One region of the Paenibacillus litoralis genome, then DNA from elsewhere that is predicted to be linked to it. Evidence: riboswitches for the same ligand, from Rfam matches in the RefSeq annotation. Region 1 holds a riboswitch; each other region holds the start of a gene.
What was found. Region 1 has a riboswitch for cobalamin ahead of ACKGJP_RS04435 (S-layer homology domain-containing protein). Riboswitches for the same ligand answer to the same signal wherever they lie in the genome.

Region 1 (7,299 bases):
CAGGCGGAAGCGCAGCGCTTGGAGAAGACGTGCCGCTACCGGAATTATTGCCGGGATCGACAGGCTTCACGGCGACCGTCAGCGCTTGTGTGCTGCGGACGATAAGCGGTGTCTTGTTGTCGCGGTAACCGGTAATGACAGCCGTATAGGCGCCAGCCGGCACACCGTTCTCGAACGTCGCGATTCCCTGCTCATTCGTCGTTGCATGTTTGCTGCCGATCGCTACTTGCACGCCTGCAGCAGGCACGACCACTTCCTGGTTGGACATCCAATCCAAGGACGTTTTCGTAACCGATACCGTAAACCGATCGCCTGCCTTCGGCTGCTCCGGCTGCACCGAAACCGCTTTGACCAGCTGCGTATCGCCGTCCCCGTAATAGACGACGATTCGATCGGACGGCTTCAAGCCGTAATCCGCCATGCCGACCATCGGATAATCCCAGTTGCCGCCGCGCTGAACGGCGTACAGCCAGCCGTCATAGCCGCCGTAGGTCGCTGCCGTTACGCCGGCGATGGCGGACACATATTTACCGAACGAGGAATCCGTAACGGCGATCGGAATATTCCGCTCTTTGGCCAGCTTCTCCAAAGCCTGCAGCGCCGTAACCGCTTTTTGGTCGCCCTCGGCGATCGCGCTTTGCGGTCCTTCTACCTGAAGGCTTACGTTCGTTAACGGCGCGAAGCTGTAAAGACGCCCGGCGCCCTTCGTGAAGGTATCGTAAGCGACGAGCGCCTGCAGGGCTTGCTCCGTCGCCATGCCGTCCGAGCTGCCCGGCAGCGCGTGCGAGAAGCCTCCGTCCGCGTTACGGAACGTCATCAGCTTATCGAGCAGATCGACGCCTTGCTTCGTAAACCGTTCGCCCGTCGGGTCGATGCCGTTCGCCGTAAGCGCGATAATGGCTTGAGCCACGCTTTCGCTGCTATCCGTTCCCCATAAATTATAGCCTCCATGAGGCTCTTGATTAAGGGAAAGCCACTCGGTTATTTTCTCGCCGGCCGTCTTTACCTCGGGTTTGTTCGTATAAGGTGCGAGCGCCGTAAGCGCCATGGCGGTAAGATCGGGATCGCTCGTCGAACCGAAGAACGCGAAGCCGCCGTCCGCTTTCTGTTTCGACAGGATTTCGCTCACTAGCTTATCCCGGCTCCAAGTCGCGTCATCCGGAATGTCGTATTGCCGGGAATCCAAAGCCAGCAAGCCGAAAAGCAAAGCGTTCACGCCCTGCTGCATGCTGTCGTTGTATATGTGTTCAATGAGATTCGTACCGCCAAACGAAGTCGCATCGCCGCCAACCGCGGCAATAGCTAAAGAAATCCTTTCGTACTCGGTAACGATCGGATAAATGTCCTTTACCCGCTGCTCCAAGTCGGCTATGTAACCGGAGGGAATCGTTCTTCCCGCCTTAGCGAGTCCAACCGCTTCCCAATCCGAATCAACGCCGCCGCTGACGATCTGGTTTGCCGCTTCATAGATAGCCTGAGTGACGCTTACCGCCGGAACGGGATCTGCCGCAGGAGCGGCTCCGGCCTTCGCAGCGGGAACAAGCGACGTGCCGATCACCGACAATACAAGCAGGAAGGACATCATAAGGGCGAAAGCTTTTTTGTGCACATAACGATAACTCATCAATGTAATCCTCTTTCCTTAATGGAATCATAACGATAGTTTCATGAGCTTATCGGACTTTGAAGGCGTTATTCCCATAATTTCAGCCCATTCATTGCGGACAGCGCATAAAAGACAGCAAAAAAGGCCGCCCTCGCATAAGGGTGGCCGTAGATCGTACATACGCGAAAAAGAAGACATGCAGCGCCAAATAAAGCATTGGCAGCACACGCTCGCAATCGTTTCCTTATTCCCACCCCCCGAAGAATTAGAAACATACAGAAAAAGGCAGGTCTCCTGGCTCATGCGTCATCGCTTCTCTTCGCCTTCCCGGCCTTGCTCAAGGCCAGTGGCTTGTTAAAGAGTCGCTCTTCATTTACAGTGGCGGGACCGCGCCGGCTTTTAACCGGTCTTCCCTATTAAGCAAGCCCGTCGTTCGACTGACTTGCACCTTTTCCGTGCATCGTATTTAATTGCCAAGCTAATACTATAGTATTCCTGTCGCCATTTGTCCATTACTATTTTGGATCCGCTATATTGCCTTTAACCGGGCCTCCGCTAGTTTCCGAAACCAGACGGCCGCCCTGTTCATAAGAGCCGCCATTTGCGAGCGCGTCATTTGCGCTTTGGGACGGAACGTGCCGTCCGGGAAGCCTTCGAGAATATGCTGCTCCGTCATCGCGTTAATCGCGGAATACGACCATAGCCCGCTGGAAACGTCGCTGAACCGGCTCTTCGCCGCAGCGGAAGACGAAACGCCGGCTACCCGCGCCAGCATGGCCGCCATCTCTTCTCTCGTAATCGGCTGATCCGGCGCAAACGTCCGCGCTCCCGTCCCTTCGATCAGCCCGTTTTCTTTCGCTACCGCAATATCTTTGGCCGCCCAGTGGCCTGCGGGTACATCCGCAAACGGGTTCGCCGCCGCAGGCTTCGCCGAAGCGAGGCCCTTCGCTCTAACGAGGATCGCCGCGGCCTGAGCGCGCGTGAGCGGCGCTTCCGGCGCAAAACGGTCGTCGGCAACGCCGACCATCCACTTTTGATCCAGCATGGCCATGACATCCTTTTGCGCCCAGTGACCGATCATATCGGTAAAATAGACGCCGTTCAACCACATCGAGAAGTAATCCCACGTCGCCTTCGTTTCCTGGTGCAGGCTCCAGCTTCCAGCTCCCTTGAGCCCGTATTTTTGAACAAGGCGCAGCTTTTGCTGAATGGAACGGTCATTCTCATACCACACCGTATAGCTGCCGGGGGCCAGCGGCGCATAGTTGACCTCGAAGGGAGCATCTCCCGCCGGAACGGTAAAAGCAGCCCATGGAGATTGCGCTTTCTCGTCGTAATGCGTCGTCCCGCCGAACCGGGCGATCGCTTCTTCCACTTGTTCGTTCGATATGCCGGTTCCGCTCGTGGAGCTGCCCGCCAGCCAGTACCGTCCGTAGAACGGAATGCCCAGCACCAGCTTGTCCGCCGGAGCCTGGGTAAGCGCATACCGGATGGATTCCTCAACGAACGAAAGGCTTGCGACGGGCCCGGCTTCCGGCACTCCTTCGTATGTCTCGTCATACGCCATAATCATTAAGTAATCGCTTGCTTCGGCCAGTTCCGCATAATCGTACGAAGCCTGCCAGCCCGCCGTCCACCCCTTCGGGTTGGCCGCGACGGCGACCGAAACTTCTTTGCCCGCCGTAAGCTTGGCGCGCAGTCTTTTGACCAGATCGGTATAGGCGTCCCGTTCCGTTTCCGTCACGTTCTCGATATCGACATTAATGCCGTCCAAGCCGTACTTGGCGACCGCCTCTGCGATTTGATCGACCAGCGCGGCGCGGTTCTGCAAAGCGCTCTTCCCTTGGGCCCGGTTCCAGTGATTGCTTAGAAACGGAACGACCTTCACGCCGCGCGCATGCATCTGTTCCACGAATCCGGCGTCCAGCTTATCGGATAGCTGTAAACGGCCATCGTCCGTCAAATCGAAAAAGCTCGGAGATACGGTCTGCAGAGCGCCGTTGCTCCGGTCAACGTACTGTACGTAAGATTGCGTGCTCCCAAAATACAAATAGGACATGTTCAATTTGCCCGCTTCGGCATATGCCGTACCGGCAGCGAGAAGCGAAACGGCCGCAAGGCCGGCTGCCGTCATCTTTTGAAATCGTCTAAGCATCGTTTCGTTCCCTTCAATAAAGTAAAGTTCGGCTTCCCCTCGCAAGCGCAGCAGGCAGGAAGCCGTTCCTTTCATTGTGCAGAATGGAAGCGGACGAACACAATGCGTAAAATTTGCTAATTTGGCCAAACGGAGGCTTTTGATGAATAGCAATCTGCCGGCGTCTCCATATTAAACGTATACGAACGTTCAATTGCCTTTGTTTTGTCGGTTCACCGGACGGGCGGCGGCCCGCGGAAGGAGATATCGCAGCATGAACAAAATAATGACGATAGGGGCGATCATCGCCCTCTTGGCGGCCGGCGGCTGCAGCGGCGGCGCAAACGACGACGGCAGACGCAGCTTTCCCGAAGAGACTTCGCCGGACCGGGCGGGCAGTTACGAAGCGGCTGAAACATCGCCGCCGCCGGTAACCGCTGAACGCGGCGCGGCTAAGCAAGGGCTGCGGGTAAGCCCGCCTGCACCGGGTCCGGCGCAGAGGACGCCGGCACGCGAGGATGCGGCGCCGGGGGACGCGGCGAAGGCTTCCCCGCCGGGCGGCAGCGCGCAGCAAGCGGCACCCGCGCCGTCTGCGCCCGCTCCAGCCGCGAAGCCCGAACCGCCGCCGAGCGCAAGCGCCGGCAAGCAAGCCGCGCCTTCGGCTCAGCGCAAGGCGGAACCGCCCAGAACGGCGGAACGGGCCAAGCGTCCGTCCGCCGCGGCCAAGCAGGCTGCGCCGACGACGAGGCCGGCTTCGCGCAGCTTGTCGCTGAGCGAGCTTGCGAGGATGTATCCGGACACGTTCAAACGGTACGGTCCCGCCCATAAACGGGAAATCGCGCTCACGTTCGACGATGCCCCAGACGCCAAATACACGCCGCAGGTACTGGACGTGCTGAAGGCGCATAAGGTGAAGGCGACTTTTTTCCTTGTCGGCCATAGGGCTAATTTGCACCCGGATCTTGTCAGACGCATGGTGCGGGAAGGTCATGCGATCGGCAACCATTCGTACAACCACCCGAACTTCGCCAAGCTCTCGCTGGAAAGCTTCACGCAGCAAATCGAACAAACGCAAAACATATTAAAGCCGCTCATCGGGTATAATCCGCGGCTTATTCGTCCCCCTTACGGGGAAATCAAGCAGGAACAGCTGGAATGGGCGGCCGCCCGGCACATGATGATCGTCAACTGGAACGTCGACTCGCTCGACTGGAAGCAGCTCGACGCCGACCATGTTTCCGCGAACATTTTAACGCATGTCGGGCCCGGCGCGATTGTGCTTCAGCATTCCGGCGGAGGGGTCGGCCAAGATTTATCCGGCACGGTCAAGGCGCTTCCCGGCATTATCCAGAAGCTCCGCACGTACGGATTTTCTCTCGTCACCGTTCCCGAGCTGCTCGACATACCGAAAGAAAATTGACCGCCGCCGATTCGTTTTACATTCGGCATCTTATCCATACCGGGGGTGTTTGGGTTGCTATTGTTTCAATGGAGCGCTATCGTAGGGTGTTTGGCCTCCTCCTTATTATGGCAAGGGCCGGAGAACGGAAGAAGCTATTACGAATCGAGAGGCGAGATCGTTTGGGAGGTGCCTGGGGCCGATAAACGGATCGCCCTTACGTTCGATGACGGTCCCGATGCCGAGCAGACGCCGAAAATTCTCGATATTCTCAAACGGTACGACGCGAAAGCCACCTTCTTCGTCGTAGGCAAAAGAGTCGACCGGTTTCCCGACATCGTGCGCCGAGAGCTGGCCGAAGGACACGAGCTGGCCAATCATACGTACTCTCATCCGTACTTCCAGGGAAAAGTATCCGCGGAAAGGCTGCAAAAGGAAATCAAAACCACGCAGGATGCGATCTGGAAGGCTACGGGCGCTACGCCGCGCTTATTCCGGCCGCCAGGCGGCTACTACAGCCAATCGATGGTGAACGCAACCAAGGAGCTCGGCTATTTGATCGTTCTGTGGTCGTGGCATCAGGATACGGTGGACTGGAACAGGCCGGGCGTCGGCAAAATCGTCAACAAAGTGCTGAACAATGCTCGCAGCGGCGATATCGTGCTCTTCCACGATTTCGTCGAAGGCAGGACGCAGACGGTAGAGGCGCTGGAGCGAATCATGCCGGAGCTTCAAAAACGGGGCTACACCTTCGTTACGGTATCCGAGCTGCTGGAATACCGGCGCAAGGCTTCCGCTCCGTTGCGATAACGTCCGGAATCCCGGTGCGGCTTGCAAGATCCGATATACCCATTCCCTATTTTCTTGTATAATACAAGCAGAATACATGCGAACCAGAAATGGGAAGGGGAATGAATATCGATGGGGCCGTTGCAAGTGGTTTTGGACGCAAAAGTAACGCTCGGCGAAGGGCCAAGCTGGGAGCCGGGCAGCAATCGTTTGTATTGGGTGGATATTCTCGGACGGCAGCTGCATATTTATGACCCGGCAACCGGCAGCGACGACACGGTCGATGTCGGACAATTGATCGGGGCCGTCGTGCCTCGCCAGTCCGGAGGCGTTGTGATGGCGCTGCAGAACGGTTTTCATACATACGATTTCGAAACGAAGCAGCTGACGCCGATCGGCGATCCTGAGGCCGACAAAGCGCATACCCGTTTCAACGACGGCAAATGCGACGCAGCGGGACGGTTTTGGGCCGGTACGATGAGCCTCAACGATTCGCCTAAGCAGGGTGCGCTCTACTGTCTGGAAACCGACGGCAGCATCCGCAAGGTAATCGACGGGGTGACCTGCTCGAACGGGATCGCCTGGAATCCGGACAACACGGTCATGTATTACATCGACTCGCCGACGCGGCAGGTTGTCGCTCACGATTACGATTTGGCGACGGGCGGCATCAGCAATCCTCGCGTTGTCGTTCAGCTTGCGGACGAAGACGGCGTACCGGACGGCATGACGTCCGATTCGGAAGGCATGCTTTGGGTAGCGGTATGGGGCGGCTGGCGCGTATCGCGCTACAACCCGGAGACCGGCGAGCAGCTTGCGAGAATTGACGTTCCGGCTGAAAAGGTGACCTCCTGCGTCTTCACCGGCGACAAGCTGAACGAGCTGTACATTACGTCGGCCCGTACCGGCATCGACGAAGAAGGCCTTGCGAAGCAGCCGCTGGCAGGCGGACTTTTCCGCGTCAAGACGGATATTCAAGGATCGCCGACTTACGCATACGGCGGTTAACGGCAAGAGGCATCCAAACGCCAGCAGGCGCAGGATGCCTCTTTTTTACGCTTATTTCGTCAATCCGACCGCTCTTCCCCCCCGCCTTGCATCGGCCAGGAGTACCCACACCATCATGCACAGCGAGACGACGATCAGAAGTGACGGAATATAGAATATGTCCGGTGTTATGCCTTTGATCAGCAGCGGCAGCCCGTATCCGATCAGTGATGCCGTTTGCGAAATGAATACGTACAGGCTCGCGCCGAATCCCGTTTTATGAAGGAACATCCGCTGTACGTAACCCATGGCAACCCCGTACAGAATGGACACGAAGAACGAATAGAGCGGCTGGACGACAAAAAAAGAAACGATGCCTCCTCC
Region 2 (7,299 bases), 240 kb from region 1:
GACGATCCGCTCGAATGCCGTTCGATCGCCTTCCTGCGCCTGTTCGATCCGTTGCCTCACTTGCCCTGGCTCCTTTCTTTCGTGCTCTATATAGAAGTGCCGACGAGGCGAATAAAGGTTACGAAAAGTTTATGAACATGGAAAAATAGTTTATGCCGGTAAGGATAAGCTGCGTTAAAGGTTCGCTTTCGAGGGGGGAGAGAGTCCTTACCGCTTATCGGCTTTATCCTCGTCCTGGAACGTGGAGCAAAGCACGAGACAAGTTTATCCCTTGTGGGGCCTCGACGCTTTCTCATTCCGGCGGAAATGCGACGGCGGGACGCCGTACAAGCTTCTGAACAGCTTGCTGAAAAAATAAATGTCGTTGTACCCGACCGCTTCCGCCGCCTGCGTGATGTTCATCGACGTTTCGGCCAGCAGCAGCTTGGCCCGTTCCATGCGCATACGGGTGATATACGCCTTAAGCGAATGGCCGGTATACTGCTTAAACAGGTTGCTTACATAACGCGGGGACAGCCCGGCGAGCTCGGCCAATTCCCGGTGGTCGATCGGCTGGCCGATCCGGTCGCGAATCCGGTCGATCGTATGATGCACGAGCTGCTTATGCTTCAGGGAGTGCCGGTCATGCGCTGCCGGACGGGCACCGGCACGGCGAAGCTGCAGGAAAATGAGCTGCATCAGATGATGGAATTCCTCGGCGGCAAACGGCTCCGGCCGGTCGGGTAGCTCCAGCAGCCGGTGCAGGTCGCGTTCGAAATGGTACGTATCGTCCATCAAAGTCAGACGCGGCGGAAAACCGAGAGTTTCCGGATCCAAGGGGACATCCCGCGGCCCCGTCACGCTAAAATGGATGAAAATAACGCCAAGCCGGTCGTCGGGATGCTGTGTCGCCGATACCCGGTCGCCGGGACGGAGCAGGAAGCAGGCGCCTTTATGCACGCGGTGCGGCGTACCGTTAATGAAGATCTCGCCTGTGCCGTTCAGCGCATACCACAGGTCAAAATCGCGCATCGGAGCCGGCCGCCAGCTCCAGCCGGGCTCGCAGCGCGCTTTGCCGCAGTTCATGCCGCTATGGAAAGCAAGATAGCCGAACGGATCAGGGACAACCGCTTCGTTCATCGGGAACCCCTCCTTTCCCTCCTAGAATAACACAAGGCTGAAAAGAACCGTTATGCATTTACATACAAAAAAAGCGCAGTTGCTGCCATTCTCCGGAATACGGGAAAATCGTAAGCTGAAAGCAAGGAAACGAATCCTATTTTCCAAGCCGGAGGGGTTAACGATGAAACAGAAGCTGGAAACGCCGGAAGAGATCAACCGCTTGCTTTACAGTTATTCCAAAGTCCACCGAAGCTACGGCTCCATGAAGGAAATGGGCGAGGATCAGGTAAGGGAATATAGACGGCAGGGATTTTTAGCGGCCGATAACGTGCTGGGGGAAGCGGAAATAACCGGCGCGGTGCAAGCGCTTATGGACAATCTTTTTGCGGAGAAGTCTGCGTTTAAAATTCAGTATACGAAGCCGAGGGAGACGCTTTCGACGAATCAGGAAAAAGAGCTGGCCGTACGGAAAATATATGAGTTTGTCGAGCATTCGGAAGCGCTTAGGGCGATCGCGTATCATCCGGACATCGTCTCGTTAGTGGAGCGGCTGATGGGGGAAAAGCCGAAGCTCATTCAGGATATGGCGCTGTTGAAGCCGCCGTTCGGGGGAGGCGAGAAGCCTTGGCACCAGGATATGGCTTACGGCGGTTTAACCTACGGGAAGCCGGTCGTCGGCGTCTGGATCGCGCTCGATGAAGCCGGCGTCGAGAACGGCTGCATGCAGGTCATTCCGCGCTCGCATATGGACGGCGGCATTCCGCATTATGCGGTCCGCGACTGGCAAATTTGCGATGCGAACGTGCCGGTGGAGCGCAACGTCATCGTGCCGCTGAAGCCCGGCGGAGCGCTGTTTTTCCACGGGCAGTTGGTGCACGGCACGGCGTATAATTTCTCGGACAAACGCCGCCGCGCGCTGCAGTTTCATTATGCGCCGGCCACGGCGGAGAAGGTGTCGCCGCAGGAATACAAGCGGATGTACACGAATGAAATGTCGGGGGCGGAATGCTAAGCTTCGTTAAAGCGAAGTTAGCAATGTCCGATAGCGATGCATAAAGCAGAAACGAAAAAGATGGCACGCCGCTTGAGGCGCATGCCATCTTTCTTTTTGTCGCACACTGTTATTGCACGGTAACGTTATCCAGCATCAAATATCCGATCGGATTGAGCCAGAAGCCTTTGACGCTTTTGGAGGAAACGGCAATGTGGTCGATCGTGCGGATCGGCACGACCGGCGCTTCCTTCATTTCGATTTCCTGGGCTTGCCCATAAATCGTTTTGCGTTTCTGTGCGTCCTTCTCGCGGCGTCCTTCCTCAATCAGCTTGTCCACTTGCGTATTCGTATAGAATGCAAGATTGCCTTTGCTGCCGTGGGAGCTGCTGTGGAACACGTTGTACTGGTTGTAATCCGCATCGCCGGTCGCATTGCCCCAGCCGCCATAGAACATGGCGTGATCGCCCTTGCCGGTAATATCCAGATAAGCGCCGTATTCCACGACTTTCACTTCGAGGTCGATGCCGATTCCTTTCAGCTGGGATTGCAGAACCTCGGCCACGTTTACGCGCTCTTTGCGGTCGTCGGTGACGATGGACGTTTTCAGCCCGTTCGGGTAGCCGGCTTCGGCCAGAAGCTGCTTCGCCTTATTGATGTTGTAGTCGTAATCCGTAAGGCTGGAGTTGTAGCCAGGCATTTTCGGCGAGAGCGCCGTCAGCGTCCGGCTGCCTACGTTATTGAATACGCCCTTGATAATGGAATCGCGCTCGATCGCATGGGCGACCGCTTGGCGGACGCGTACATCGTCGAACGGCTTCTTCTTGGTGTTAAAGCCGATATATTCGACGCCGAGACCTTCCGCCCGCGCGAGGGCCAGCGTGGACGACGATTGAACGCGGTTTAGCTCCGTAACCGGCAACTGGTCGGCGATTTGCGCTTCGCCGGCTTCGACCATCGCGACGCGCGTCGTGTCTTCCGGCACGACTTTGTACTGGACTTTGTCTACCTTCGGCTTTTCGCCCCAGTAGCCGTCGTTTTTGACCAGTACCATCTCTTGTCCCGGCGTCCACGACTGGAATTTGAACGGCCCGGTGCCGATCGGGTTTTTGGCCAGCTTGTCCGACTGCTCGGCGATCGCTTTCGGGCTCAGAATGCTGCCCTCGTTGCTTGCCAGAATGGAGAGCAGAGGCGTGTAGGGATAAGCCAGAACGAACTGCACCGTGTGCTCGTCGACGGCTTTGATTTCTTTTACCATCGAGAATTTGCCCGCGAGCGGCGAATTGACCTTCGGATCGAGCGCCCGTTCGAACGTTTTCTTGACCGCTTCCGCGTTAAACGGCGCGCCGTCGTGGAAAGTAACCCCGCTGCGCAGCTTGAATTCCCAAGTGACGTCGTCAACCGCTTTCCATTCCGTTGCGAGCGAAGGCTGGAATTCCATGTTTTTGTCGGTTTTGATCAGCCCCTCGTACACTTTGCCGAAAATGTAGTTGGACGACGGAATGTTCGTGATGAACTGCGGATCCAGATTGTTCGCGTCCGCCTTCCGTGCGACGACCAGCGTTCCGCCCGTTTTGGCCGTGCCGCCGGCATTGCCTTTGTCCGCATCCGTTTCCGGCTTGGACGCACATCCTGCAAGCGCTGTCGTAAATACGAGCGACAAGGCGAGGACGCTGCCAAGTACATGTTTTTTCTTCATGAAGATGCCCCCTAGTCCGTTTTTCGGCATATCTTCCATATGCTTAGCTGTATTATAAAAAATATTCTGACTTTTACCTTTCACGATCTTTACGTGTATTTACACTATCTTTACTTGTTGGCCGCCGGGGACGCCAAGCGACCGCAGTTCTAAATGACAAATGAAGGCTTATAAGATATGATTAGCAGGAAAATTGAATATAAGCTACTCAGGTGCCAATCATGATGATGCAGTTCGATAGGGAATCATGGATTGGTTAAAAGGGAAGCGGGTGAGAATCCCGCACGGTCCCGCCGCTGTATGAGAGGAGTTCTTGCTGGATGCCACTGGTGAATAAACCGGGAAGGCTGCAAGGGCGTTGATACTCGAGTCAGAAGACCTGCCTGGGAGGTACACCGATTGCTCTACGAGAGATAGGGGGGTGTTTATTTCGTGACCGCTTCTTTTTGCGTTCCATGGAGATAGCCTCTTAACGTTTTCAAGTTAAGGGTTTTTTTATGTTGGAAAGCATATTATCCATATTTCGGTAAACGTCCGGTGCCAAATGGCGGTTATTCTTGTTGCGATTTTTAGAAGTGAAAGGTAGGGAAAGAAAGTGAAGCAACGTAAATTATTTACTTGGCTGCTGATTGTCAGCCTGTTCTTATCCATGTTCCAAATAAACGCATGGAAGACCTACGCCCAAGAGTCCGGATCCGGGCCGAAGGGATTCGTCACCCTGTCGGTAGAGATATTCACGTTAGGTCAAGGCTATTACCGGGAACCGATGAAGGTGCCGTTCTACGAAGGAGACAACGGGGCCGCCTTGCTGGTACGCGAGCTCGGCCAGAACAATATAAAGAACACGGGAACCGCCGAACATTACTTTTATCTGTCCAAGGTCAAGGATGTTACGAGCAGCGTATATGTGCCCCAATACATCGTCGACCAAGTCGCCTTAGGCGGTGGACAAATCGAATCCAAAAGGGACCCGGAGTGGTTAGGGGAATTCGACTATACGCCGATGTCCGGTTGGATGTACGCGGTCAACAATGTATTTCCTAACGTCGGCTTTTCGGATTACATTCCCGAAGACGGAGACGTCATTCGTACGCAATTCACCGTTTATGGGTTCGGCTCCGACCTTGGGAATACATGGGGCTCCGGCTATATCGATACCGCCAACAAAGACGCGTTAACGGCGGTAATCGCGAAGATCAACAGCGCCCCGAATAAGGATGCGCTGCTGGCCGATCCTGCCGTCAGGTCTTCGTACGAGCAAGCGTACGGCGTACTCGCAAATATGGAGAGCACGCAAGCTAACGTCGATCTTGTGATGTCGAAGCTGGACAATGAATTGGGATGGGACCATGTCAAACCGGAATTGTCGATTCAAGGCTTATCGGATCAACAAGAATTTACAACCAAACGGATTTCCTTCCAAGCTAGCGCAACGGACAACGTCACATCCGGCATCGTTCCGGAAGTAAAAGTAAACGGTAACGCGATTCCGGGAACGAGCGGAGTATTCCATGCCGATCTGATCGATGGAACGAATACGATCGACATAACGGCGGCGGATGCCTCGGGCAATCGGGTTAAGCAAATCTTCACGGTCTACTACAACATCGGGGCCGTTACGAACGACCAGCTGAATAAAAATCTTGCCTATATGCTTGGCACGGTGACGAATCCGACCTTCGGAACGCTTGGGGGAGAATGGTCGATTCTATCTCTGGCCCGCGGAAATTATTCGGTGCCGAACAGCTACTACATGACCTACTATAAGAACATCGTAAACAAGGTCAAGGAATTGATGGCCAAAAACAACGGTGTCCTGGACAAAAACAAAAGTACGGAACATGCCAGATTGATCCTTGGCCTGGCTTCCATCGGCATCGATTCGCGGGATGTTGCGGGCTACGATATAACCAAAGCGCTGTCCGATTACGATTACGTCCTGAAGCAAGGCATTAACGGGCCGATTTTTGCGCTAATCGCCATGAATGCCGTAAATTACGAATTTCCTGCGGCTGACGCAGGGAAGAATCAAGCGACTCGCGAGAAGCTGATTGATTATATTTTGAGCAAGGAAGTCAACAAAGATACGGCGAATGCGGGCGGTTGGGCGCTCGGGGTCGCGAAGGCCGATGTAGACTTGACGGCAATGGCCCTGCAGGCGCTTGCTCCCTATTATTTAACGAACGATAAAGTGGCTGCCGCAGTAGAACGCGCGCTTACTTGGCTGTCTTCCGTTCAGAACGAAACAGGCGGATTTGCGAGTTACGGGACCGTAAACAGCGAAAGCATCTCGCAGGTTATCGCCGCGGTATCGGAAATCGGGTTCAATCCTTCCTCCGATCCGAGATTTGTTAAAAACGGCCATTCGGCGGTTGACGCTCTGCTGACATTCGTCGCGCCTGAGGGCGGCTTCAAGCATGTCATGTCGGAAACGAAAGCAAATAGCATGGCGACCGATCAGGGGACCTATGCGCTCGTATCTTTCAATCGGATGACGCAAGCCGCCAATCGGCTTTACGATATGACGGACGTGCTTCCGTTCCCGCTGCCGGGGAATCTCGACGAGATCGAAATGGCTTTGTCTGCAGGGGATCGGCCTAACGTAAACGTTCCGCCTAGCGGGTACGTATATTCGTTATCAATTACCGAAGCGGATTCGAATAAAGACATAACCGTCCAAGTTCCGGGCGATTCGTCATCAACCATTAAACTGAATGTGCCCGCCAACACCGGCCTTCCGGCGATTTCGGCGGTAAGAGGCGGCACAGCGGCCCATATCCCGAAAGGGACGTCACTCGTCAGCGGCAGCCCGCTTTCGGTTGAATTGTTATCGAAGGCGGACGTAACGGACACGGTCCGGCAGCTCGTCAACGGTATCGTTCCGGATGGAAAGAAACTCGATTCGATTGCCGCCGCGTTCAAGATGGGCGGTACGTCGGGCATTACGTTCGATCGGTTCATTACGTTAACGTTCTCCGGGATGAAGGGGAAAGATGCCGCATATATCCAGAACGGGACGGCCCGCGCCATACAGAAGTTTGCAAACGATTCGGATGGAAGCGGCAGCGGTAAGAACGAGTATGCCTTTGACAGCGGCAACGATCTAATTGTTAAGACCAAGCATTTTACCGACTTCGTTGCATTCGCAACAAACGTTGTCGGGACGCCGGGCGAAGGCGGAGGAACCGACCCTCAGCCTGTAAAGCATGTCACTCTATCCGTAGATAAAGCGACAATCCATAAAGGATATGTCATGAATCCCGCATCCGTGGAGCTGCAGTCCGGAGATACGGTATGGAGCGTACTGCAAAGAGAGCTGAATGCAAGAAGCATCCCTTACGCCTTTACATGGACTCCGAAATACAATAGCGTCTATGTGCAATCCATCGCAGGAGACGGCGAGTTCGACCATGGCAGCGGCAGCGGATGGATGTACAACGTAAACGGTACCTATCCGAACTATGGGGCGAGCGTTTACATCCTTTCGGGCGGCGATACCGTCCAGTGG
Region 3 (7,299 bases), 590 kb from region 1:
GAGCTCGAAGCGAAGACGAAAATTTCGACGAACCTGAACACGTATTCAACCGAGTTGGCTACCAAGCTGGTGTTAGGCCAAAAATCGCTCGACGACTGGGATCAATATATTTCGGAGCTGAAAAAGCTTGGTCTCGATCAGCTTATCGAAATCGATCAGCAGCTGCTTGACCGCTATAATAGCATCAAGTAACCCGAATCCCGGAATCCCCAAGTGAAGGAAGGTGCGCATTTGCGAAACATAAGCTTCAGAAGCAGAACGTTTCGAAAAACGTTTCTTTCCTACACCGCCATCCTGCTGATCCCGATCATCGTGTTCAGCGTTCTGAACGTGCAGCGGAATGTGACGGAACAGAAACGGAAGATGGTTGAGAAGGTTCATGCGGATGCGAAACGGATTGCGGACATCGTGGACAACAAATTAAATGAACTGAAAAACTTGGGCAAAGCGCTCGGCGAAGAAGCGTGGGTCAGCAAGCAGATGTCGAATGCGAATGTGTACGAACGGGAATTCGACTTCACCCGTATGCTCGAAATTCGCAAAAGCTTTCAAAACGCGATTGGCGGCCTGAGCATTCTTTCATTCGGAGCGGTTATGTATCCGGAGAAAAAGCTTGTCTTTACGCCGTGGGGTGAATACGCGGAGGACGTATTTTTTACGTCCGTCGCTTCGTTCGACGAAGCGACGCGGCGGCATTTCGCCGAGTCTTTGCCGCAATACGCCTACTATTCGGTCATGCGGCCGGTCGACATGAGGTTATGGGATAACCCGATACGGGTTATCCCCGTCTTCCAAAGCCTCGAGGTCGTCAACAACCCGCGCGCGGTTCTCCTGTTGTTTATCGACGTCGCGTATTTTGCGGATTATTTGCAGCGCTTCAGCGGCGGCGATTACCGCGAGATCGTCATTTCGGATCGCGATGCGCCCGTTTACCAGTTGAAGCATCCGGCGGCAGGCGAAGTGAATGATTCCGACAAGACGCTCGCAATCTCCGTCCCGTCTCAGGCCAGCAATTGGCAGTATACGGTTACTTACCCAGATAATAAAGTGCTCGGCATGCAAAATTTGCTCGGCTCTCTGCTCGCCATTCTGATTTCCGTCCCGCTAGGAGCGGTTATGGCGTTCTGGCTGGCCAAAATCAGTTACCGGCCGCTGGCGGCTTTGCTGCGCAGTTTGTCCGTCGCCGTGCGCAGCGACGATGCGGGATCGGAATACAAGCTGATCGAGAAATCGTTCGACCGCTTGATGACGGAGAATCACCTGCTCCAGCAAGCCGTCGAGGATTACGAAAGCGCTGCCAGATCGAATCTGCTGATGCGCTTGTTGAAGGGGTATTTTACGGATGTGCAGCATGGGAACGGATTGGATAAATTCGATCTGGGCTATACGGAGGACATGTACTATTGCTCGATGCTGATCAGCTTCCATGCGCATCGCGACATGAACGATTTGGAGGCGATCCGCAAGATCGAGATCGTCACGATCATGGCCGCGGATAAGGCGATGAAGCGCCATCGGCTCCGGCATGAGCTGTTTGAGGTGACGAACGCGGACAAAGCGCTGATTGTCTCGTCCGTTCAGCCTCTTGGCGACGGCGTCATAGAGCGTATCGTTTCCGAGATTGCCGGGCAAATAACGGAGGCATGCGGCTTCCGGCCCGACATTTTCCCCGGAGCGGTCGAAACGGGGCTGGTCGGCATCAGCAAATCGTATTATTCGGCCAATGAAAGCTTGCAGGTAGCGCTCTTCTCGCGCGGGCATCTCCATGCAAGGGAGGAAGAAGCGTATATTCCGGATGTGGATTACTACTACCCGACGGATTGGGAAGTGCAGATGATCAATAACCTGAAGATCGGCAATCTGGACACGCTGACGCATATTTTGGACGAAATCGGCGCGGAAAACCGGAGGCGGCAGCTTCCCGACGCGAGTATGGTGAAGCTGACGACCTTGCTGATGGAAACGATGCTGCGTGTGCTGCACGAGCTGAATATCGACGCGGGCATTTATGCCCGGCAGTTCGAGAGCAGGCTCAAAGCCGGAAACGTCGATGCGATGTGGGATTACATGGCTGAAGTGGGAACGCTGATCTGCGAAAGGGTTCGTTATTCGAACACGCCTTCGACGATGGAGGCCGGCGGCAAGCTGCTGCAATATGTGAACGAGAACTATACAAGCGCGGACGTGTCGCTAAAAAGGCTTGCGGAACTGTTTCACATGTCGGTTTCGGGCGTGTCGAAGCTGTTCAAAGAAGTGACGGGCATCAACTTCTATGACTATTTATGCAGGCTGCGCATGGAAACCGCGAAGGAGCTGCTCCGGGACAAAAACAGCGTCGACGATGTCGCGCGCCGCGTCGGTTACGAAAATGTGTACTCGTTCAAACGGGCTTTCGTCCGCTATGAAGGCATCAAACCTGACGAGTATGCGCAGTTAGGGCAATAAGCGGTTATTAGGGCATTGGGCTGAACATACGGTGGAACGCTGGATGAATCAAAGTATTTCCGGACAAGAGGAAACGGAAGTGCCGGAGTATTCAGACGCAGGGTTGATTGCGGGCTGGAGCAGGGCGGCGATCGCAAAGCTGGAAAAGCTCGGCATTATGAAGGGCTATCCGGATGGCGGTTTTCATCCGCTGCAAACGATGACCCGCGCAGAGGCAATCGTGTCGATGGACCGTATGCTTGCGCAGCTTGAACAGGACTATACGATTGACAAACCGGGGGTATACGATTTCTCGGATATTCAGCATGCGCTCAAATGGAACATCATCGTTACCGTTCCGGGGGTGACGCTTCGAAATGTAACGGTAGAAGGAAATATTGTTCTCGGCGGAGGGGTCAAGGAGAGCGATGGCGATGACATATTGATTTATGTCGGCTATATCGGGGCTTTTTCTGATAGCGCTTCCATCGATCAGAGATTGATGAATTTGGATGATGACGGTTTCGTTATTTTTCCGGAGAAAGAAGCTCTATAGTCGCAACTTCTCCGAGGCTGTCCCAAAAGTTGTTTTTCCATTCTCACGCCAACTAAAAGCGCTATTATAGCACAAGAAAAGCTTCCATACCCAGTTTACCAGTGGTTTTGGAAGCTTTTTTGTGTACATTTTGGGACTGGCCCATTCGACTCTGCCCTTTTGGGACAGCCCCTTCGTTTGGACGTTCGTTTTTCTTGAAATATAAGACTTTATATGTCTCACCTATTACGAAAAATGCGAAAATGAAGGGGAGATCCGGAGATTGGCTATTTTGACGGGCATCAGCTTCTACGATTATTTGTGCCGGCTTGCCGCTCTTTTAATAGGAGAGCAGCAGGCGTTTTTGGAATTACAATTAAACCGTCAACCGGCGCTATTTATGTACTTGTCGCCGCCATCAGCTATGTGACATGATAGAGCGTAGCAAGATCAATGCCAGAATCATACAAAGGGACGGGAGAAGGAGAGACTCATGGGAGAACAAAAACAGGTGCCAGGCTGCAAGCTTACACAGCATACGATGGACGGGCATTGCGTGCTGACGCTGGAAAACGACGCGATTCGCGTCAGTATCGATGTGGATCATGGCGCTCATCTATTCGAAATGACGGATAAGCGCACGAACATCGACGTGATGTACAAAGACCCTAAGGGATTATCTTACGACGTCGGCGGCTGGTACGAGCTGTTTCCGAATGCGGGTACCGGCTGCAGCTACAAGGGGAGCGACGTCCCCGGACACGGCGATGTGCAGCATTTGCCATGGACATTCATGATCGAGCAGGAGAGCGAAGAAGAAATCCGCGTGCATCTGCGGACGGAGAGTAAGGTGCGGCCCTTTGCTTTGGAGAAGACCGTTGCGCTCAAAAAGGGGCAAGCGAGTCTCCATATCGCGGAGAAGATTACCAACCTCAGCGGCGAGGCGGAGCCGTACTTGTGGGGACATCATGTGACGTTCGGAGCCCCGTTCGTGAGTCCCTACAGCCGCATCGATCTTCCGGGCTGCCGCGTATTCGATCAGCCGGATTACCATCCGAATAACAGCAGGCTGCTGTCCGGAGCTTCCGGGACGTTGGACCGTATGCCCGGCAAACGGGGAGAGAAGGTGGATAACACGTATTTTGCGGCGGAGCCCTTCAATGAAATGTTGTTTATCGACGAATTGCAGGAGCATTGGTACAACGTATTTAACGAGCAGGCGGGACTCGGCTTCGCGCTCGCATGGGACGGCGTCGTATTTCCTTACCTCTGGCTGTGGCAGGAGCATCACTCCGAGCAGGAGGAGCCGTTCGGCGGTCAACTGTATGCCATGGCGCTGGAGCCTCAGGCATCCAACGCGCCGACCCTGTCTAAGGCCGTGTCGAAGGGGCAAGCGCCGGTTCTGGAAGCGGGCCAAAGCGCGGAAACGTGGCTGACGGTCGTCATGCACGCGAACCGGGACCGGGTGAAGTCCGTTAACCGGGAAGGCGGCTTGACGTTCTGAGGATACAGGGCGCACTACCGGGCCCGGCCGGCCTTATGGCGGCTTGCTTATGCCGTACCGGATATGCTAGAATGGAACAAATGTTCGCATTATTTTGGGGGGCTATGCAATGACGGAAAGATGCGGCTGGGTCAATGATGATCCGCTTTATATCGAGTACCACGATAAGGAGTGGGGGGTACCCGTTCACGACGACCGGAAGCTGTTCGAGATGATCACCTTGGAGGGGGCGCAGGCGGGGCTGAGCTGGTATACGGTGCTGAAGAAGCGGGAAACGTACCGGCAGGCGTTCGACGGCTTCGATTTCGAGAAGGTGGCCTCCTATGACGAAGCCAAGGCGGCTGAACTGCTGCAGAACGAGGGTATTATCCGCAACAAGCTGAAAGTCGCCTCGGCGATCGGCAACGCCAAGGCGTTCATTCGTGTCCGCGAGGAATTCGGCAGCTTCGACCGCTATATTTGGGGTTTCGTAGGCGGCAAGCCGATCCTTAACCGCTTCCGCGAGCTGAAGGAGGTGCCGGCGCGCACCGATATTTCCGACGCGATGAGCAAGGATCTGCAGAAACGGGGCTTCAAGTTCGTCGGCAGTACGATCTGCTACGCCTTCATGCAAGCGACGGGGATGGTCAACGACCACGTGGAGAGCTGTTTCTGTTACGAACCGGGCGCGGGAGCCGAGGTGTCGGTTTAACGATTCCGGATTTCGGAGCCTAAAAACCAAGTTGCTTAATCGGGAATTTCGCTGTATGATGAAGGGGTCAATTTCATAAGTTCTGTGGGAATAAGGTGCCGCGATGCGTTGCAATACTTCGCCGGCTTAAAAGGGAATCCGGTGCGATACCGGAGCGGTCCCGCCACTGTAACAGAGGAGTTCGCAGCCCAAGCGACAGCCACTGGTCGAAGAGACCGGGAAGGCAGGCTGCGTGCGTCGATTCTGGAGCCAGGAGACCTGCCTGTTCTGACGACACAAGAATACCTACGGGAGATAGGTGGTGTTGGAGACGAGTCCGGTAACGTGTAGATCCGAGGCTTCTTTTCCCCATTTCCTTTATTCGGATTGGGGCGGAGAAGCTTTTATTTCGTGGTCCTGTGCCCCCTGACGGCAATCGGTTCTTAGCATTAGCTATAGGCCGCCGGCATGACAGGGTTCAACCAGGAAACGAAATAATAAATCGGAAGAAGGTTTTCATATGAATAATCACTATGTCATCAGTAATTTGGGATATCCGCGCATCGGCGAGAACCGCGAATGGAAAAAGCTGCTCGAATCGTTCTGGGCGGGCAAAACGGAGGAAGCGGACTTCGAAGCCGAAATGAAAAAAATCCGTCTGCAGCGCCTGCTAAAGCAGCGGGAGTTAGGCGTCGAGCTTATCCCGGTCGGCGATTTCACGCTTTACGATCACGTCCTGGATACGTCGGCGATGTTCGGCCTCGTTCCGTCCCGCTACGGCTATGCCAGCGGCCCGGTATCGCTTGCGGCGTATTTCGCGATGGCCCGCGGCAGCAAGGAAGCGCCCGCATGCGAGATGACGAAATGGTTCAACACGAACTATCACTATATCGTACCGGAGCTGGGCGAAGCGGCGCCGAGGCTGGTCGAGAACAAGCCTCTGGCCGCCTATCTGGAAGCGAAGCGGGAGCTCGGCATCGACGGCAAGCCGGTACTTGTCGGACCGTTTACATTCGTTAAGCTGGCCAAGGGCTATAAGCAAGAGCGGTTCGGCGAGCTGGTCGGTCAGCTCGTTCCGCTGTACGCGCAGGTGCTGCGCGAGCTGGAACAAGCCGGAGCGGGCTGGGTGCAGATCGACGAGCCTTCGCTCGTAACCGACTTGACGGCAGCGGAGCTTGACGTGCTGGAGAGCGCCTATAAGCAGCTCGCTGCTGCGGCTCCGGGACTGAGCATTCTCTTGCAGACGTATTTCGAAGCGGTTTCGGGCTATGATAGAGTGATCGGCCTGCCGGTCCAAGCGATCGGGCTCGATTTCGTCCACGGCCGCGAGGGCAATCTGCGCGCGCTCCGCGAGCACGGCTTCCCTGCGGGCAAAACGCTTGCGGCCGGCGTTATCGACGGACGCAACATCTGGCGCGCCGATCTTGCCGAGAAGCGGCAGCTTCTTGAAGAGCTTGCTGCCGTCGTGCCGGGCGACCGTCTGATCGTGCAGCCTTCGTGCAGCCTACTGCACGTGCCGGTCAGCCTTGCCCGCGAGGGGAAGCTGGAATCGACGCTGCTCGGCGCGCTCGCCTTCGCCGGCGAGAAGCTCGGCGAGCTCGCGCTGCTGGCGCAAGCGGCACGCGGAGACGGCGGCGATGCCACCGCTCAAGCGATTGAGGCAAGCACGCGCGCGGTCGCGGCGCTGAACGCGTCTCCGGCGCGAAGCGGCGGCGGAGCGGTTGACGCGGCGGCTGCCCGGACGAGCCGGGCGGTGCCGTTCGCGGAGCGCCAGCAGCTGCAGCAGGCGCGCTGGCAGCTGCCTTTGCTGCCGACGACGACGATCGGCAGCTTCCCGCAGACCGCCGAGGTGCGTAAAGCCCGGCAGCTGTGGCGCAAAGGCGAATGGACGGAGGCGCAGTACGACGCGTTCGTGCAGGAGCAAATCCGCGTCTGGATCAGCCTGCAGGAGGACATCGGGCTCGACGTGCTTGTGCACGGCGAATTCGAGCGTACGGACATGGTCGAATTTTTCGGCGAGAAGCTGGTCGGCTTTGCGTTTACCCAGAACGGCTGGGTACAGTCGTACGGCTCGCGCTGCGTCAAGCCTCCGGTCATTTTTGGCGACGTCCGATTCAGCGGACCGATGACGGTCAAGGAAACGGTATATGCGCAGTCACTGACAGC
Region 4 (7,299 bases), 370 kb from region 1:
CCCATCTCCACCACCTCGCGAACGGTAAATCCTACCGGCGGTAGCGCGTCCTGCTGCAGCACGGCAAGCCAGCGCGCCAATTCCTTGCGGCTGTATCGCCCTACCGGCTTTCCATCCAGCTCCGCCTCGCCCGCCGTCACTTCATCGACTCCGGACATGATACGAAGAAGCGTCGATTTGCCGCCGCCGTTCGGTCCGATAATGCCGAGCATCTCTCCCTGCTTCGCCTCGAAGCTAACGCCGGCAAGCACTAAACGGCCTCCGAACGATTTACACACCTCGCGAAACGTAATCATCGGTTCCCCTCCTTTCGTATCCTGCTTATCCGCTTAACCGTTTTTTCTGCCTGCTGAGCAAGTAGGCGAAGAACGGAGCGCCGAGCAGCGCCGTCACGATCCCGAGCGGAATGTCCTTCGGACTGAGCACGAGACGCGCCAGCGTATCGGCCCATATTAAATAGACGGAGCCTACGATTGTGGAAAGCGGAATGATCAGCCGGTAATCGGGTCCGACGATCAGCCGGACGAGATGTGGAATCACCAAGCCGACGAAAGCGACGACGCCCGAAACGGAAACGGCTGCCGCCGTCATCAGCGTAGAAACGACCAGCACGACCAGCCGGGTTCGCGAAACGTTGACTCCCAGATGCGCCGCCTGCCGTTCCCCCAGCGCCAGCAAGTTCAGCGAACGTCCGAAATAGAGCAGGATCGCCGTACCCACGACCAAGTAAGGCAGCACGATGCCGGAATACGACCAGCCTCGCATCGCCACGCTGCCCATTTGCCAGAATAAGATCTCATTCACGACGCTTTTGGATAACGTTACCATGAACGAAACGAAAGCCCCGAGAAACGCCTGCACGACGACGCCCGACAAAATAAGCGTTTCCAGCCGCATGACTCCTTGCGTACCGGCAAGCCTGAACACGACAATAAGCGTAAGCATACCGGTTACGAAAGCCACTAGCGGTATCGTCCACTGTCCCATGGCGGTTTGCATTCCTGTCAATATAATGACCGAAGCGCCGACTGAAGCGCCTGTGGCCACCCCCAGCGTATACGGATCGGCCAGCGGATTGCGAAGCACGCCCTGAAAGCCGGCTCCCGCAACGGCCAACGCTGCGCCAACAACGAAGGCGAGCGCTAACCGCGGCAGTCTGACCTTCAAGATGATCGTTTCGCTGCTCGCTTGCCAGTCGGGGGTCACCAGCCCGCTCAGGCCGGGAATTTTATGAAGCAAAATACGCCACACCTCGGCTACGGGCAAGTTGGCGGAACCAAGCGATAAACTGACCACTATGGAAAACAAGAGGAGCGCAATAGCGGCTCCTCCGTAAATAAACAGCTTTCTTTTCATCTTTTCACCAACCGTTATTTCACCAGATCCGGGTGTGCGGCTTTAGCAATTTCGAGCAGCGCGTCCGTCAAACGAGGGCCAACGCGGCTAACGATATCTTCATTGATCGGAACGAGCTTCTTGTTTTTGACGCCGTCGACCTGATCCCAGCCCGGACGGTTCTTAATGCTTTCCAGCACCGTATCCTTCACGTTGCCGCCGGACGAATATACGATAATCTCCGGATTTTTCTTGATGATGGCTTCGGAATCGATTTTGTACCAGCCCGATTTGCCTGCGCCTACGTTCTCGCCGCCCGCCAGCTTCACGAGCTCATCCATAAACTCGCCGTCGCCGACCGTCCAGCCCGGATTAAATTCCATGTAAATCCGTTTCTTAGGAGCATTTTTTACGGCATCGACGATTTTCTGCTTGTCGGTGCGCATTTTATCCGCCGTTTTCTTCGCTTCATCCTGCTTGTTCATAATCGTGCCGATTTCTTCGATGTGTGCGATCGTTTGGTCGAGCGTTTTCGGATCGGCCATGAACACTTTAATTTTCAGCTCGCGGATTTTCTCCACGACCTTCTTGTTGATCGAGTTCGCGAATACGACGTCCGGCGCCATGCCGATCAGCGTTTCCAGGTTCGTGTTCGTGTCGCCGACCTGCGGCTTCGATTTCGCTTGCTCCGGATAGTTGCTGAATTTATCGACGCCGATCAGCTTATCTCCCGCTCCCACCGAAAAGAGAACCTCCGTTTCGCTCGGCGCGAGCGAAACGATTTTCTCGGGCGCCTTCTCGAACGTTACTTCCGTTCCCGTGGCATCCTTAATCGTTAGCGGATATTTCGTTTGAGCGGCAGCCGGCTTCACGGATGCGCTAGGCGACGGGCTTTGCGACGTTCCTTCGGACTTGCCTGGCGAGCTGACCTGCCCTTTGGCCTCTTCCTTGCTGCCGCAGCCGAACAGGCTCAGCGCCAAAACGACGGAAAGCATAACGGTCATGGCGGCTTTTCCGAAATTCCAACCCTTGCGTTCTTGTTTGCGGTTTTCTTGCTGCTTAGTTACCCGAGTATTCTCTTGCATGTCGCCATTTCTCCCCTTCTCTGCTTCCTAGATTGCGAGAGGAGCCTGACAAGCGTTTGAATGCGCGCGAACGTTCATGAGCATATAAACGAAAAACCCTCCATCCGGCAGGACAGAGGGAACGACAAAACAGGGATAAAGTTACTGGCATGGCGTATTGCTGAAGCCATGAGCGACTTTCCGTTAAGCCGGATCCTTTTCCTCGAAGGATTTCGCAAGCTAGCTCCAATAGGCAGGTCTCCTGACTTACGGGTTTGCTGACAGCCTCGCCTTCCCATTCGTTACGAACAGTGGCGTCGTGAGGCGTCCCCGTATTACAGTGGCGGGACCGTGCCGGACTTACACCGGCTTCCCTTTTAACGCGGCAACCATGCGGCTGCTGCGCACCTATCGGCGACAATCGCTATTCAACTGCTTTTCAAGCGTCCAATCTTCATCCCCGATTATAGGACACTTCCCGGTGGGTGACAACGATTATTTTCACAGCTTGTTTCATGAATAGGCCGCCCAAACGCTAAGCTTCCTCGCATGCCGCAAGGATTTCGGGTACGTTCCGGCCTTTATTTCTCGGACAGTTTTTTCAAAATATCCTTCGTCTCCTCAACTTGCTTCGAACGAGGGTGGACGAACGCATACATTTCTTCCTTGCCGCGGTAACCGCTGTCTTTCAACCACTTCGTCTCGTTCATCGGGATGCCATACAGATGCTTTTCGAGCTTCGGCTCCTGATTCTTCTCCTTGCTGCCCGTATCGACCGGCGCTTCAACGACGCCCCCCGGATAGTCCTCCGGCTTGAACAGCTCGTCCAGAATCACAAGTCCGCCTTGCTTCGCAAAGGCTTCATACTGCTCCTTCGGAACGACGAACAGATCGCTGTCTCCGGCAGCCAGTTCGACAAACAGCTTGTCCATCGAGAACATCGGGCTTGTCAGAACGTCGGTCGTCGGCGTTTCGCCTACCTTCGCCTTCAAATCCTCCGCCATTTTATCTCCGTCGATCGGCACGTTGTTGGTCATCACGAAAACGATCACATCCGCCTTAGGGCCGCCGCACCCGGCAAGCGCCACAACCAAAACGGCAAGCAGCATAAACCCCGTCAGCCATTTCTTTCTCATCTCTGTTAGCTCTCCTTCTCCTCAATTTCCGTACCTCTAGAATAGCATAAAACCGCTTTCTGCCGCCAATCAATCTAAGCCTTCCCGCATTGGCTTCCCGGCACCTATTCATACGTACCGGAACGGCCGCAGGTTCATAATCCGGCATAATAATAGCAAACGTTCCGGGGAAAGGATTCCGGCCTGTGCGCCGCGACCGCTGCAGACTGCGCAAATAAAAAAGCCCTTCCTCGCGGCGGGCTCTCGGTTATGCCTATTCGGCTTTCTTCGTGCGCATGTTCGTTATATATTGGTTGTACTCGTTGATCTTTCTATCAAGCATTCTGCTCATTTCAACAACGGCATCGGACGTAAGCGAGTTTTCCTGGCGGATCATCTTCTCGAGCTGTCGGCGAAGATAGTCGAGCTCCTCTTCCAAGAGCGCTTCATGCGTTCGTTTGGCGGCATTGCTGTACAAGCTGGGCGGCTGAGGGTCATTCTCGCGGATGAGAGGAACATACTTGGAACCTGTAACGTAATGCTGGACCAAAGCCATCGCAATCCCCTCCCTAATCACTTTGTACAGAGCGAGCAAACCGTAATTCCGTCAGTTCCATCAAAAGTTCGATGTGAATTTAGCTTGTCCTATGACTATTCTATCATTTTCCCGGAATTAATGCCAGAATATGAGTCAAAAAGCCAATTATACGAAAAATTTCAAGTAGATATTTGTTGATAAATGTTATTTTTTACTTATTCTCACATCCATTAAAAAAGACCTGACTGCCCTTCGGGGGCGATGTCAGGTCTTTGATGATTCTTATAAAGTGCAGATACGATTGCGCGCTATCGTGATTACGAGCCCAACCTCCTCAAAAAATTACCCATTCTGTCGATCGCTTCCGTCAGCTGGCTGACCGAAGACGCATACGAGCAGCGGATAAAGCCTTCGCCGCCGCGGCCGAAAACATGTCCGGGTACGACCGCTACCTTCGCTTCGAAAATGAGGCGCTGGGCGAATTCGTCCGAGCTGAGGCCCGTCGATTCGATCGAAGGAAACGCATAGAAGGCGCCTTCCGGTTCATGACACTCGAGTCCGATGTCGCGAAAGCCCTTGACCACAAGCCTGCGGCGCTGGTTGTAAGACTCCATCATCCGGTCTTTCTCTTCTCTGCCGTTGCGCAAAGCCTCGAGAGCTGCCACCTGCGCCATGGCGGGAGCGCACATGACCGTGTATTGATGAATTTTCAGCATGGCCGACAGGATGTCCCGGTGTCCGCATGCATAGCCGAGACGCCAGCCCGTCATCGCGAACGCCTTGGCGAAGCCGCTGACGAGTATCGTCCGGTCTCTCATGCCCGGCATCGCCGCGAAGCTTACGTGTTTGTGGCCGTAAGTAAGCTCGGCGTATATTTCGTCGGAGATGACGATCAGGTCGTTCTCCTCGACCAGCTTCGCGATCGGCAGCATATCCTCGTACGTCATGATGCCGCCGGTCGGATTGCTCGGGTAGCTGAGAAGCAGCACTTTGGAGCGCGGCGTAATATGCGCCTTCAGCAGCTCCGGCGTCAGCTTGAAGCCGTCCTTGGCGAACGTTTCGATGCCGACGGGCACGCCGCCGCTGATCGCCGTAATCGGCGAGTACGCCACGAAGCACGGCTCGGGAATCAAAATTTCGTCGCCAGGCTCGATGAGCGCGCGAAGCGCCAGGTCGATCGCTTCGCTGCCGCCGACCGTGACGATGACTTCGCTTGCAGGGTCGTATGCCACATTGAAGCTATTATTCAAATATCCGCAAATTTCTTCGCGCAGCTCGATCATCCCGGCGTTCGACGTGTATTTGGTCATGCCGCGTTCGAGCGAATAAACCGCCGCCTCGCGGACGTGCCATGGCGTTGCGAAATCGGGCTCGCCGACGCCAAGGGTTATGATATCCTTGCTGCCGCTGGCCAAGTCGAAATATTTCCGGATCCCCGAAGGCGGAATGTCGCGAACGAGCGGGGATAAGTAATCCTGCATGGTTTTCGTTTTTTCCATGGCCCTTTATCCCCCCTACGGCGTGATGAGCATCCGGTGATCTTCTTCGTGATCCTCGAAGATGATGCCGTCTTGCTTATATTTTTTGAGAATAAAGTGCGTTTTGGTAGAAAGAACGCGATCGATCGGAGACAGCTTGTTGGAAACGAACGAAGCGACCTCCTTCAACGTTCTGCCTTCCACTTCGACGAGCAGGTCGTACGCGCCTGACATCAGATAGACCGATTTCACTTCCGGATATAAATAAACGCGTTCCGCAATCGCGTCGAAGCCGCGTCCGCGTTCCGGCGTAATTTGCACTTCGATCAGAGCGGTTACTTTCTCGTCGTCCACCTTGCTTTGGTTTACAACCGTCGCATATTTGACAATGACGTGATCTTGTTCGAGTTCCGCTATCGCCGCCGCCGCTTCCGCTCGATCCACGCCCAGCATCGTCGCGATCAGATCCGCGCTTCTGCGTGCGTCTTCCTTGAGTAGGTCAAGAATTTTCATCTTCAGTTCAGTCATTTCGTAAAACCTCCCAGTGGCTATTGAAATACGGACCGGTTTGTTGGCGGCATACCGAGTTCCTTGTTCCACTATACACCCAAATTGCAAGATCGTGCAAAGAAAACATGCGGCATTCGGACGAGAAGCACGCTTCCTTTCATGAGCGCCAAATAATGCGTCATGAAGCGGATGCGCCGCTTCCCGGCATACGAATTATCGCGCAAACGCGATTCTTCCTCCGATCATCGTCCAAACGACCTCGAATCGTTCGTTCAGCAGCACAAGATCCGCATCCGCTCCCGGTGCCAGCTTTCCTTTATTCGCAAGGCCCAGCACCTCGGCAGGCGTTTCCGTCGCCATTCGAACGGCATCGTGCAGGGGAATGCCCGCTTTCACCGCTTTGGCGAGCGCTTCGTTCATCGTCACCGTGCTCGAAGCCAGCGTACCGTCTTTCAGCGTCGCGACGCCCCCGGAGACGCGGACGTCATGCCCGCCGAAACGGTATTCGCCGTCGCCCATGCCCATGGCCTGAAGCGCATCCGTAATGAGCACCATCCGCTCTGCGCCCTTCTCCCTATAGAGCAGGCGAACCATGGCGGGGTGCAAATGAACGTCGTCGACGATCGCTTGCACGCTGACATGAGGCTCCTCGAAGGCGGCTACGACCAGCCCGGGATCGCGATGATGGATCGGGCGCATGCCGTTGCAGCAATGCGTAACGTGACTCGCCCCCGTGCGGAAAGCTTCCTTCGCCTCCTCGTAAGTCGCGTCCGTATGAGCTACGGCCGCGATAATGCCGCGCTCCGCGAGCATCCGGATCAGGTCGAGCCCTCCTGGCAGCTCCGGAGCCAAGGTGACCATTTTGACTAGCGGACCGGCTTGCTGGAGGATGCGTTCCATTTCTTCGCGGTCGGGATGGCGCAAATGCCGTTCGTTCTGCATACCCTTGCGTTTTACGTTCAAGTACGGGCCTTCCAGATGCAGACCCGCGATGAGCGCGCCCGGTTCTTTGCCGGCGACACGGCTTACGTTCCCGATCATGGCAAGCAGATCCTCGAGCGAGGAAGAAACGGAAGTCGCAAGAAACGAGGTGCAGCCCGTTCTGGCGCAAGCTTCCGAAACGGCCTCCACGCTGCGGACCGTGCCGTCCATCATGTCAAAGCCGTCGGCTCCGTGAATGTGAACGTCGATCATGCCGGGAATGAGCAGTCGACCTCCGCCGTCAAGGAAGGAATCCGCATCCGCCGCCGCAACCTTCG

Region 2: another riboswitch for cobalamin. It lies ahead of ACKGJP_RS03465 (S-layer homology domain-containing protein); the one in region 1 lies ahead of ACKGJP_RS04435 (S-layer homology domain-containing protein).
Region 3: another riboswitch for cobalamin. It lies ahead of metE (5-methyltetrahydropteroyltriglutamate--homocysteine S-methyltransferase); the one in region 1 lies ahead of ACKGJP_RS04435 (S-layer homology domain-containing protein).
Region 4: another riboswitch for cobalamin. It lies ahead of ACKGJP_RS05985 (ABC transporter substrate-binding protein); the one in region 1 lies ahead of ACKGJP_RS04435 (S-layer homology domain-containing protein).

Annotation. Positions count from the first base shown of each region.
Region 1 is NZ_CP176395.1:1,046,539-1,053,837, reverse strand. It holds gene ACKGJP_RS04435 (S-layer homology domain-containing protein) at 1-1,624, opposite strand, end outside; cobalamin riboswitch at 1,873-2,073, opposite strand; gene ACKGJP_RS04430 (glycosyl hydrolase family 18 protein) at 2,136-3,761, opposite strand; gene ACKGJP_RS04425 (polysaccharide deacetylase family protein) at 4,015-5,160, shown strand; gene ACKGJP_RS04420 (polysaccharide deacetylase family protein) at 5,239-5,949, shown strand; gene ACKGJP_RS04415 (SMP-30/gluconolactonase/LRE family protein) at 6,061-6,936, shown strand; gene ACKGJP_RS04410 (MFS transporter) at 6,988-7,299, opposite strand, start outside.
Region 2 is NZ_CP176395.1:810,343-817,641, forward strand. It holds gene ACKGJP_RS03445 (sigma-70 family RNA polymerase sigma factor) at 1-60, opposite strand, end outside; gene ACKGJP_RS03450 (helix-turn-helix domain-containing protein) at 265-1,119, opposite strand; gene ACKGJP_RS03455 (phytanoyl-CoA dioxygenase family protein) at 1,283-2,113, shown strand; gene ACKGJP_RS03460 (glutathione ABC transporter substrate-binding protein) at 2,223-3,791, opposite strand; cobalamin riboswitch at 3,985-4,193, shown strand; gene ACKGJP_RS03465 (S-layer homology domain-containing protein) at 4,387-7,299, shown strand, end outside.
Region 3 is NZ_CP176395.1:1,641,155-1,648,453, forward strand. It holds gene ACKGJP_RS06890 (extracellular solute-binding protein) at 1-192, shown strand, start outside; gene ACKGJP_RS06895 (helix-turn-helix transcriptional regulator) at 232-2,445, shown strand; gene ACKGJP_RS06900 (S-layer homology domain-containing protein) at 2,489-2,980, shown strand; gene ACKGJP_RS06905 (hypothetical protein) at 3,243-3,389, shown strand; gene ACKGJP_RS06910 (DUF4432 family protein) at 3,453-4,463, shown strand; gene ACKGJP_RS06915 (DNA-3-methyladenine glycosylase I) at 4,573-5,154, shown strand; cobalamin riboswitch at 5,231-5,435, shown strand; gene metE (5-methyltetrahydropteroyltriglutamate--homocysteine S-methyltransferase) at 5,654-7,299, shown strand, end outside.
Region 4 is NZ_CP176395.1:1,412,165-1,419,463, reverse strand. It holds gene ACKGJP_RS05995 (ABC transporter ATP-binding protein) at 1-296, opposite strand, end outside; gene ACKGJP_RS05990 (FecCD family ABC transporter permease) at 322-1,356, opposite strand; gene ACKGJP_RS05985 (ABC transporter substrate-binding protein) at 1,371-2,420, opposite strand; cobalamin riboswitch at 2,634-2,826, opposite strand; gene ACKGJP_RS05980 (hypothetical protein) at 2,981-3,535, opposite strand; gene ACKGJP_RS05975 (aspartyl-phosphate phosphatase Spo0E family protein) at 3,789-4,070, opposite strand; gene ACKGJP_RS05970 (aminotransferase class I/II-fold pyridoxal phosphate-dependent enzyme) at 4,370-5,551, opposite strand; gene ACKGJP_RS05965 (Lrp/AsnC family transcriptional regulator) at 5,567-6,058, opposite strand; gene nagA (N-acetylglucosamine-6-phosphate deacetylase) at 6,254-7,299, opposite strand, start outside.